2 regions of the Streptomyces sp. NPDC003379 genome follow, and region 2 is predicted to be linked to the other one. Evidence: riboswitches for the same ligand, from Rfam matches in the RefSeq annotation. Region 2 holds a riboswitch; the other holds the start of a gene.

Region 1 (4,716 bases), on a different contig from region 2:
GACTGGGCGGCACGCTCGGTGAGGCCGGTGCGCTCCAGGGCCTCGCGTACGGCACGTTCGTCGTGGGGCGTGGGTGGCGACCATGCGCGACGGTGCGGGATGCGACCCAGGCGTACGACATCTCGTACGGTCAACTCGACCTGCGTGTCGGCGTGTTGATCGACCACGGCGATGCGGCGTGCCACCTCGCGGCGGGGCGTGTCGGTGAGCGGGCGGCCGTCCAGGGTGACCACCCCGGCGGCGGGGGCGAGGACGCCCGCGAGGATGCGCAGGAGCGTGGACTTGCCGGAGCCGTTGGGGCCGAGGAGGCCGACGGTGGCGCCGGGCGGCGGGGCAAGGCTGACGCCGTCCACGATGAGGCGGCCGCCGGCCTCACGGGCGACCCGCTCGGCGCGCAGGCCGTCCGTCGCTCCGGCCACTTCTTCGCGGCGCCTCGTCTGGTACGTCATGTCATCGCCCTCCGCGTCCGGTACAGCACCGCCACGAACGCCGGTACGCCGATGAGTGACGTCACCACGCCCACCGGGACCTCCTGGGGGTCCAGGGCCGTGCGGGCCAGGGTGTCGACCCACACCAGGAAGACCGCCCCGGCGAGCGCCGTGACGGGGAGGAGCCGGGCGTGGCCCGAGCCGACGAACGCGCGGGCCGCGTGCGGCAGGACCAGGCCCACGAAACCGATCGCGCCCGCCGAACTGACCAGCGCGGCCGTCAGCAGCGCCGTCACGCAGAGCAGGACGAGCCGGGTGCGCGCCACCCGTACGCCCAGCGTCGCCGCCGCCTCCTGGCCGAACGCGAAGGCGTCGAGCGTACGGGCGTGGGCGAGGCATACCGTCAGCGTCACGGCGAGAACCGCGGCACACAGCCATACGTCCGTCCAGCCCGCCCCGCTCAGCGAGCCGAGCAGCCAGAACAGCACGCCCCGGGCGGTCTCCGCGTCGCCCGCGGTGAGGATCACGAAGGAGGTCAGGGCGGAGAAGAGCTGCATCGCGGCGACGCCGGACAGCACCACCCGGTCCGTCGTGCCGCCGAGCGTGTGGCTCAGGAACAGGACGAGCGCGAACGAGCAGAGCGCGCCCACGAAGGCGCCCGCCGAGATCGACAGCGCTCCCCCGCCGACGCCGAGGACGAGGACCGCGACCGCTCCGGTGGACGCCCCGGACGACACCCCGAGCACGAAGGGGTCCGCGAGGGGGTTGCGGAGCAGGGACTGCATGACCGCGCCGCAGACCGCGAGGCCCGCGCCGCAGACGGCGGCGAGCAGGGTGCGGGGCATCCGCAGGTTCCAGACGATGCCGTCCCTGATGGGGGTGAGCCGTGGCTCGCCCCAGCCGAGGTGCGCGGCGAGCGCCGACCACACGTCGGGGACCGAGATGTCGGCGGGGCCGATGGTGACGGCGACCGCTACGGAGAGCGCGAGCGCGGAGCCTGCCGCCAGCCACAGCAGCCCCTGCCGGGCGGGGGCGGCCATGCTCACTTGGCGAGCCCGAACTTCCGCAGTCCGGCGGCCACTTGCTCGATGCCGTCGACCGTACGGATCGTCGGATTCATGGCCTGGCCGCTGAGCAGGACGTACCGCTTCTTCTTCACGGCGGTCAGGTTCTTGGTCGCCGGGTTCGTCTCCAGGAACTTGATCTTCGCCGCGGCGCTCTCGGCGGACTGCGACTTGCGGGTGAGGTCGCCGATGACGAGGACGTCGGGGTCGCGGTCGGCGACGGTCTCCCAGTTGATCTGGGGCCACTCCTCGCGGGTGTCGTCGAAGACGTTCTTCGCGCCGAGTTCGCGGGTGATGATGCCGGGGGCGCCGCAGCAGCCCGCCATGTACGGGGCGTCGGAGTTGGCGAACCAGTACAGGAGCGTGGTGTCGGAGGCGGTGGCCTTGTCGATGTCCTTGGTGGCGTTCGTGACCCGGCGCTTCATGTCGGCGATCAGTTTCTCGCCGCGCTGCTCGACGTCGAACACCTTCGCCAGGTCGCGTACCTCGCTGTAGACGGTGTCCATGGTGAGGGTCTTGACGCGCTTGCCGTCGCCGCCGCCGTCGTTGTCCTTGCCCGCGCAGTCGGTGGGCGAGACGTAGACGGGGACGCCGAGTTCGGTGAACTTCGTACGGTCGGCGACGCCGCCCTTGCCGACGGTGTAGAGGAAGGAGGCGCTGACGAAGTCCGGTTCCTTGGCGAGGACTTTTTCCAGGGAGGGGTAGCGGTCGGCGAGCCGCTCCACCTTCGCGTTGTCCTTCTTGAGGTTCTTCAGGACCGGGTCGGTCCAGGTGCCGGTGCCGACCATGCGGTCGGCGAGGCCGAGGGAGAGCAGGATCTCCGTGGAGCCCTGGTCGAGCGAGACGGCCCGCCGGGGCGGGGCATCGACCTTCGCCTCCTTGCCGCAGGAGGCGACCGTGACCGGGTAGCCGTCGGCGCTCTTGCCCGCGGGGGCGGCGGACTTCTGGGCGGTGCCGTTGCCGCAGGCGGTGAGCGTGAGCATTCCGGCCGCCGCGAGCGCTCCGGCCGTGAGCATTGCGGTAGAGCGCGGGGTGGTGGATGTGCGGCGCGGGGCGGATGTGCGGCGCGGGGCAGGCAGGCGCCGGGCACGCAGGTGCGGGGCGGATATACGGACTGTCGAGGACACGCGATCCCTTGAGTGTCACGGCTCATACGCGGAGCCTGGTCTGCGTCACGACCTCCGCCGGCCGGTGTGCGAGCGGAGGCGCCAGCAGGTCTTCGGACTCGGGATCGGCCGGGCGGGGCGCCTTCCCGGGCGTCGCGAGACGCCCAGTGGCCGTGGCCCCGCCCGTCCCCCTCACCGCTGCGCGTCAGTTCCGGATTCGCACCGGATTCCCTGGCCCAGGTGTGGGTTTGACTGGCTTGCGCAAGTTATCACGCGGCGTTTTCGACGCATGCCGCTTGCCGCCTGGCGGGCTTCGGCTTGCGGTGCCTTCGGGTCCTGGCGGGTTTCGGCTTGCGGTGCCTTCGGGGCCTGGTGGGCTTCGGCTTGCGGTGCCTTCGGGGCCTGGTGGGCTTCGGCTTGCGGTGCCTTCGGGGCCTGGTGGGCTTCGGCTCGCGGTGCCTTCGGGCCCTGGTGGGCTTCGGCTTGCGGCGCCTTCGGGCCCTGGTGGGCTTCGGCTCGCGGCGCCTTCGGCTGCGCCGGGCTTCGGGCTCGCTGTGCTCTCAGGCTTCGCCCGGGCTCGGGCTCGCGGTGCCTTCGGGCCCTGCTCGGCCTCGGGCTCAGGGTGCCTTCAGTCTCCGCCCGGCCTTGGGCCCGCCGTGCCCTCAGGCTCCGCCTGACCCCGGCTCAGAGTGCCCTCAGGCTCCACCCGGCCCCGGCTCAGCGTGCCCTCAGGATCCGCCCGACCCCGGCTCAGAGTGCCCTCAGGCTCCACCCGGCCCCGGCTCAGCGTGCCCTCAGGATCCACCCGGCCCCGGCTCGCAGTGCCTTCAGGCCCCGCCCGGCCCCGGCTCGCAGTGCCTTCAGGCCCCGCCCGGCCTCGGGCTCACAGTGCCTCCAGCTCCGCCGGGCCCGGCTCAGAGTGCTTCAGGCCCGCCGGACCCCGGCTCAGCGTGCCCTCAGGCTCCACCCGGCCCCGGCTCGCCGCGATAGGTTCCGAAAAACCAGCGGTTTCCCTCGGGGTCCGCGATGCCGAACTCGCGGCTGCCGTACGGCTTGTCCTCGAGCTTGCCGATGATCTTCACGCCGGCCCCGGTGAGCCGGGCGTACAGGGCGTCCACCTGGTCGGTCACCACGTAGGCGCCGGAGGTGCCCGGCTCTCCGCAGGTATCGGCGCTGGCCGACGACTCGGGGTCGTACGAGCCGAGCATGATGCCGCCGCCCTCGGGCCAGTCGAGCTGGGCGTGGGCGACGCGGTCGCCGTCCTCGTGGACGGCGGTGCGCAGGAAGCCGACGGTGCCGACAAGGAAGTCGATCAGCGCGGGGGCGTCCTGGGCCTGCAGGGCCGGCCAGACGGCGGGCTCCCGCAGGGTCGAAGGGGTGCTGGTGCTGAGCTGCTGCTTCTCGGTGGTGTTCATGCCTCCCACTCTTCGCCCCCGCCGTGCGCCCCGGCTTGGATATTCCGGCACTCTTCGGCCAGCCAGCGCGTGGGACTCGCCCCCGTGTACTGCCGGAAGTCGCGTACGAGGTGCGAGTGGTCGTAGTAACCGGTGTCGGCGGCTACCCGGGCGAGGTCCGGCGGCCCGCCCGCCGCGACCACGCGGATCACGGCGGCCTTGGCGTGCTGGAAGCGCATGAGCCGTGCCGCCTGCTTGGGGCTCAGCCCGGTCTCGGCGCGGAACAGCGCGGTCAGGCGGCGCTCGCTCAGCGCGACGTGCCGGGACAGGCCGCCCAGGGTGCCCGCGCCGCGGTGCCGGGCCAGCCAGGCCCAGGCCTCGGCGACCTCGGGGCGTACGGAACCCGGGGTCCGGTCCGCGGCCGCGCGCCGCCGCCTCAGGTAGGCGGACAGGGCGGCGAAGCGGTCCTCCCAGCGGTCCAGCTCGCACAGCCGCTCGCGGACCTCGGCGGCGCGGGCGCCGAACACGTCCGTGCCGCCGGTGACGAGCTGCCCGGTCAGCGCGCCGGCGGGCAGGCCGAGCAGGGCGCGGGCCGCCAGCGGGTGCACGGCCAGCTGGATGCCCGCCTCGTGCTCGGGCTGGACGACGTACGCGGGGCTCTGGTGCAGGCCGCCCACGACGATGTCGGTGCGGACCGCGTCCGCGCCGGTCGCCTGGGCGGGCG
Region 2 (4,716 bases):
GTGACCTGCGCGGGAACGGGGGCGGTGGCGGCGGTCGCACCGGAGCCTGCCGCGCGGGCGATGCGGGTGGCGGGGCGCGAGCGCAGGTAGTACGTCGTCTTCAGGCCCTGCTGCCAGGCGTAGGCGTACATCGAGGAGAGCTTGCCGATGGTCGGCGTCTCCAGGAACAGGTTCAGGGACTGCGCCTGGTCGAGGAACGGCGTGCGCGCGGCGGCCATGTCGATCAGACCGCGCTGCGGGATCTCCCACGCCGTGCGGTACAGCGCGCGCACGTCCTCGGGGATCCAGCTGAAGCCCTGCACCGAGCCGCTGGCCTCGCGCAGCGCCTCGCGGGTCTGCGCGTCCCAGACGCCGAGCCGCTTCAGCTCCTCCACCAGGTAGGCGTTGACCTGGAGGAACTCGCCGCTGAGCGTCTCGCGCTTGAAGAGGTTGGAGACCTGCGGCTCGATGCACTCGTAGACGCCCGCGATGGACGCGATGGTGGCGGTCGGCGCGATGGCGAGCAGCAGGGAGTTGCGCATGCCGGTGGTGGCGATGCGCGCCCGCAGAGCCGCCCACCGCTCCGGCCAGGTCAGCACGGCACCGTAGTGGTCGGGGTGCAGCACGCCGCGCGCGGTGCGGGTCTTCTCCCAGGCGGGCAGCGGCCCGTTGCGCTCGGCGAGGTCGGCCGAGGCCTCGTAGGCGGCGAGCATGATCCGCTCGGCGATGCGGGTGGAAAGGGCGCGCGCCTCGGGGGAGTCGAAGGGCAGCTTCAACTGGAAGAAGACGTCCTGGAGGCCCATCGCGCCGAGGCCCACCGGGCGCCACTTGGCGTTGGAGCGCCCGGCCTGCTCGGTCGGGTAGAAGTTGATGTCGACGACGCGGTCGAGGAAGGTGACGGCGGTACGGACGGTCTCGTCGAGCCGCTCCCAGTCGATGTCACCGGCGGCGGCGTCCACGAACGCGCCGAGATTGACCGAGCCGAGGTTGCAGACGGCCGTCTCGCCGTCGTCCGTGACCTCCAGGATCTCCGTGCAGAGATTGGAGGAGTGCACGGTGTGGCCCGGCTCCGCCGTCTGGTTGGCGGTGCGGTTGGCGGCGTCCTTGAACGTCATCCAGCCGTTGCCGGTCTGCGCGAGGGTGCGCATCATGCGGCCGTACAGCTCCCGGGCCGGGATGGTCTTCTTCGCGAGCCCGGCGGCCTCCGCCCCGCGGTAGGCGGCGTCGAACTGCTCGCCCCACAGGTCGACGAGGTCGGGCACGTCGGCCGGGGAGAACAGCGACCAGTCCTGGTCGGCGGCGACCCGGCGCATGAACTCGTCCGGGATCCAGTGCGCGAGGTTGAGGTTGTGCGTGCGGCGCGCGTCCTCACCGGTGTTGTCGCGCAGCTCCAGGAACTCCTCGATGTCGGAGTGCCAGGTCTCCAGGTAGACCGCGGCCGCGCCCTTGCGCCGGCCGCCCTGGTTCACGGCGGCGACCGAGGCGTCCAGGGTCTTCAGGAACGGCACGATGCCGTTGGAGTGCCCGTTCGTGCCACGGATCAGCGAGCCACGGGAACGGATGCGGGAGTACGAGAGTCCGATGCCGCCCGCGTGCTTGGAGAGCCGCGCGACCTGGTGGTAGCGGTCGTAGATCGAGTCCAGCTCGTCCAGCGGGGAGTCGAGGAGGTAGCAGGAGGACATCTGCGGGTGGCGGGTGCCGGAGTTGAAGAGCGTCGGCGACGACGGCAGGTAGTCCAGGCGGCTCATCAGGCGGTACAGCGCCGCCACCTCGTCCAGGGCGCGCTCGCTGCCGTCCTCCGCGAGGCCGCTCGCGACGCGCAGCATGAAGTGCTGCGGGGTCTCGATGACCTGCCGGGTGATCGGGTGGCGCAGCAGATAGCGGCTGTGCAGGGTGCGCAGACCGAAGTACTCGAAGCGGAAGTCGGCGCCGTCGGCGAGCGCGGCGTCCACCAGCGCGTCGAGCCGGGCCGCGTGCTCCGTCACGAAGGACGCCGTGCGGTCGGCGATCAGGCCCTCGCGGTGGCCGACCGCGATGGAGTCGGTGAAGGAGCGCACGTCCTGCGTCGCCGCCTCCTCGCGGATGCCGATCGACAGGAGCCTGGCCGCCAGCTTCGAGTACGCCGGGTCCTCGGAGATGAGCCCCGCGGCCGCCTCGGTCGCCAGTTCCCGCAGCTCCGCGGTGATCTCGGCGGCGGCCTTCGCGGACCGGCCCCGCAGCGCGGCGGCGGCGACCCGGCCGGGGTCGGCGTCGGGAAGGTCGGCGGTGAGGTCGGTCAGGGTGCGCAGCAGCGCGGCCCCTGGTCCGTCGGTTCCCTCGGCACCCTGGGTGGTCGGCATCGGCGTCGGCGTCGACGGCACTGACGCGGGTTCGGCAGGCGCGATGGTCACGTGGGGCACTCCCTCGCTCGGCTCTGGGCCAGGGGAGGGAAGGGCACACGGGCGCACCCGGGCAGGGCGGCGTACCGCGTCCACCGGCCCACTCCACGAGGCCCGGACGGTCGGCACCCGGGCCGGACGGCACGGGTGCGCTGTCGACAGGTCCTCGGACTCCGCGTACGCCAAATACGTACACATGCACCGTTGCGGGACAGTTCCGGACTTGCACCGGATTCCCCTGCGGCGACAGCGAGCACGAGCATACATCTTGTGCCGGGTCTCTGAAGCGGGCCCACATCTTGTGTCGGCTCGCAGGGGCGGTGCTTGGAGGAGTGTTGCTTGGAGGGGCGGTGCCCGGAGGGGTGTGCCTAGAGCCTCAGCTCGTACGTCAGCAGCGGTACCGTCTCGATCGGCCTCCAGTCGCGCTCGGGTGTCCGTACGAAGCCGATGCGCTCGTACAGCCGGTGGGCGGCGTGCATCGACGTCTGCGTGGACAGGACGAGCCCGGTGCGGCCCGCGTCCTTGGCGCGCCGCACACACTCGCGTACGAGCGTCTCGCCGGCGCCCCGGCCGCGCGCCTCGGGAGAGACGGCCAGCATCCGTATCTCGGCCTGGTTCTCGCGCGCGATGTCCGCCATCGGCCCGCCGGACGGGACGTAGGTGACGCAGCCGAGTATCCTCCCGTCCGCGGCGGCCACCAGGATGTCGGCGTCGGCCGCGCGCGCCGCCACGTCGCGCAGCACCGCGAGATAGGGGTCCTCGGCCCCGAAGTCCAGGTGCCCGCCGTCGAGATAGGCCTGCGCGGTGAGGGCGCCGAGCGCCTCGTACTCCTCGGGGTGTGCGTGTCTGATCGTGATGTCCATGCCGCGCAGTGTGCAACACGGGTACGACAGAGGGCCGCCGGTTTTTCCGGCGGCCCACGTCGTGACGGGGAGAGGCTCAGTGCCCGGCGCCCGCCGTCGCCTTCGGCAGTTCCTGGACGACGCCGGGGTCGCCCGCGTCCGCGGTGTAGTCCTCGGGGGAGGTCTCGTCGATGCCGTCCGGCGCCTTCAGCGCCCTGAGGACGAAGGTGAGGACCACGGTCACGACGACGTTCAGGACGAACGCGGTGAGGCCGATGTAGCCGATCTCGCCGATGCCCGGGATCGTGTCGGAGGAGCCGCCGAAGTGCTTCTGCGTCGGCGAGGCGACGCCGTACGCGGCCAGCGTGCCGTAGACCATGCCGACCGCCCAGCCCGCGAGCAGCGCCCAGCGGTGGAACCAGCGTGTGAACAGGCCGCCGACCAGCGCGGGCATCGTCTGGAGGATCCAGATGCCGCCGAGCAGCTGGAAGTTGATCGCGACGGTCTTGTCCATGGTGAGGACGAAGGCGAGCGCGCCGACCTTCACCATGAGCGAGACCATCTTGGAGACCTTGGTCTCCTGCGCGGGCGTCGCGTCGGGCTTGATGAAGTCCTTGTAGATGTTCCGGGTGAAGAGGTTCGCGGCCGCGATCGACATGATGGCCGCCGGGACCAGCGCGCCGATGCCGATGGCCGCGAAGGCCACGCCCGTGAACCAGTCCGGGAACATGGTCTCGAAGAGCTGCGGGATCGCCAACTGGCCGTTGTCCACCTTGATCCCGGCCGCGATCGCCATGAAGCCGAGCAGCGCGAGCAGGCCGAGCATCAGCGAGTACAGCGGCAGGATGGTGGTGTTGCGGCGGATCACGTCGCGGCTCTTGGAGGAGAGGGTCGCCGTGATCGAGTGCGGGTACATGAAGAGCGCGAGGGCCGAGCCGAGCGCGAGCGTCGCGTACGTCCACTGCCCGGCCTCGGCGGGCGCGAGGGCGCCGCGCGGCTTGTCGGTCGCCGGGTTGGTCTGCGCGAAGGCGTCACCGGCCTTGGCGAAGATCTCGTCGAAGCCGCCGAGCTTGATCGGTATGTAGATGATCGCGACGATGATGACGAGATAGATCAGGCCGTCCTTCACGAACGCGATCAGCGCGGGCGCGCGCAGCCCCGACGAGTAGGTGTACGCGGCGAGCACCGCGAAGGCGATCAGGAGCGGCAGGTCCTTGATGAACCAGTGGGTGTCCGGGCCGCCGCCGACGCCCATGACGTCGAGGACCGCCTGGATGCCGACCAGTTGGAGCGCGATGTAGGGCATCGTGGCGAGGATGCCGGTGACCGCGACGGCCAGCGAGAGCCCCTTCGAGCCGAAGCGCCCGCGCACGAAGTCGGAGGTCGTCACATAGCCGTGCTTGTGCGAGACCGACCACAGGCGCGGCAGGAAGGTGAAGATCAGCGGATAGACGAGGATCGTGTACGGCACCGCGAAGAACCCGGCCGCGCCCGCCGCGTAGATCGCCGCCGGGACG

Evidence for each region. Region 2 has a riboswitch for cobalamin ahead of ACWDVB_RS10965 (ribonucleoside-diphosphate reductase subunit alpha). Riboswitches for the same ligand answer to the same signal wherever they lie in the genome.
Region 1: it holds a riboswitch for cobalamin, as region 2 does, so the genes downstream of both, ACWDVB_RS11560 (ABC transporter substrate-binding protein) here and ACWDVB_RS10965 (ribonucleoside-diphosphate reductase subunit alpha) in region 2, are expected to answer to the same signal.

The regions. Positions count from the first base shown of each region.
Region 1 covers NZ_JBSFRK010000010.1:4,816-9,531, forward strand. Annotated here, with positions in the region: gene ACWDVB_RS11550 (ABC transporter ATP-binding protein) at 1-449, opposite strand, end outside; gene ACWDVB_RS11555 (FecCD family ABC transporter permease) at 446-1,468, opposite strand; gene ACWDVB_RS11560 (ABC transporter substrate-binding protein) at 1,471-2,508, opposite strand; cobalamin riboswitch at 2,686-2,870, opposite strand; gene ACWDVB_RS11565 (VOC family protein) at 3,555-4,013, opposite strand; gene ACWDVB_RS11570 (helix-turn-helix domain-containing protein) at 4,010-4,716, opposite strand, start outside.
Region 2 covers NZ_JBSFRK010000009.1:99,506-104,221, forward strand. Annotated here, with positions in the region: gene ACWDVB_RS10965 (ribonucleoside-diphosphate reductase subunit alpha) at 1-2,369, opposite strand, end outside; cobalamin riboswitch at 2,498-2,620, opposite strand; gene ACWDVB_RS10970 (GNAT family N-acetyltransferase) at 2,726-3,220, opposite strand; gene mctP (monocarboxylate uptake permease MctP) at 3,297-4,716, opposite strand, start outside.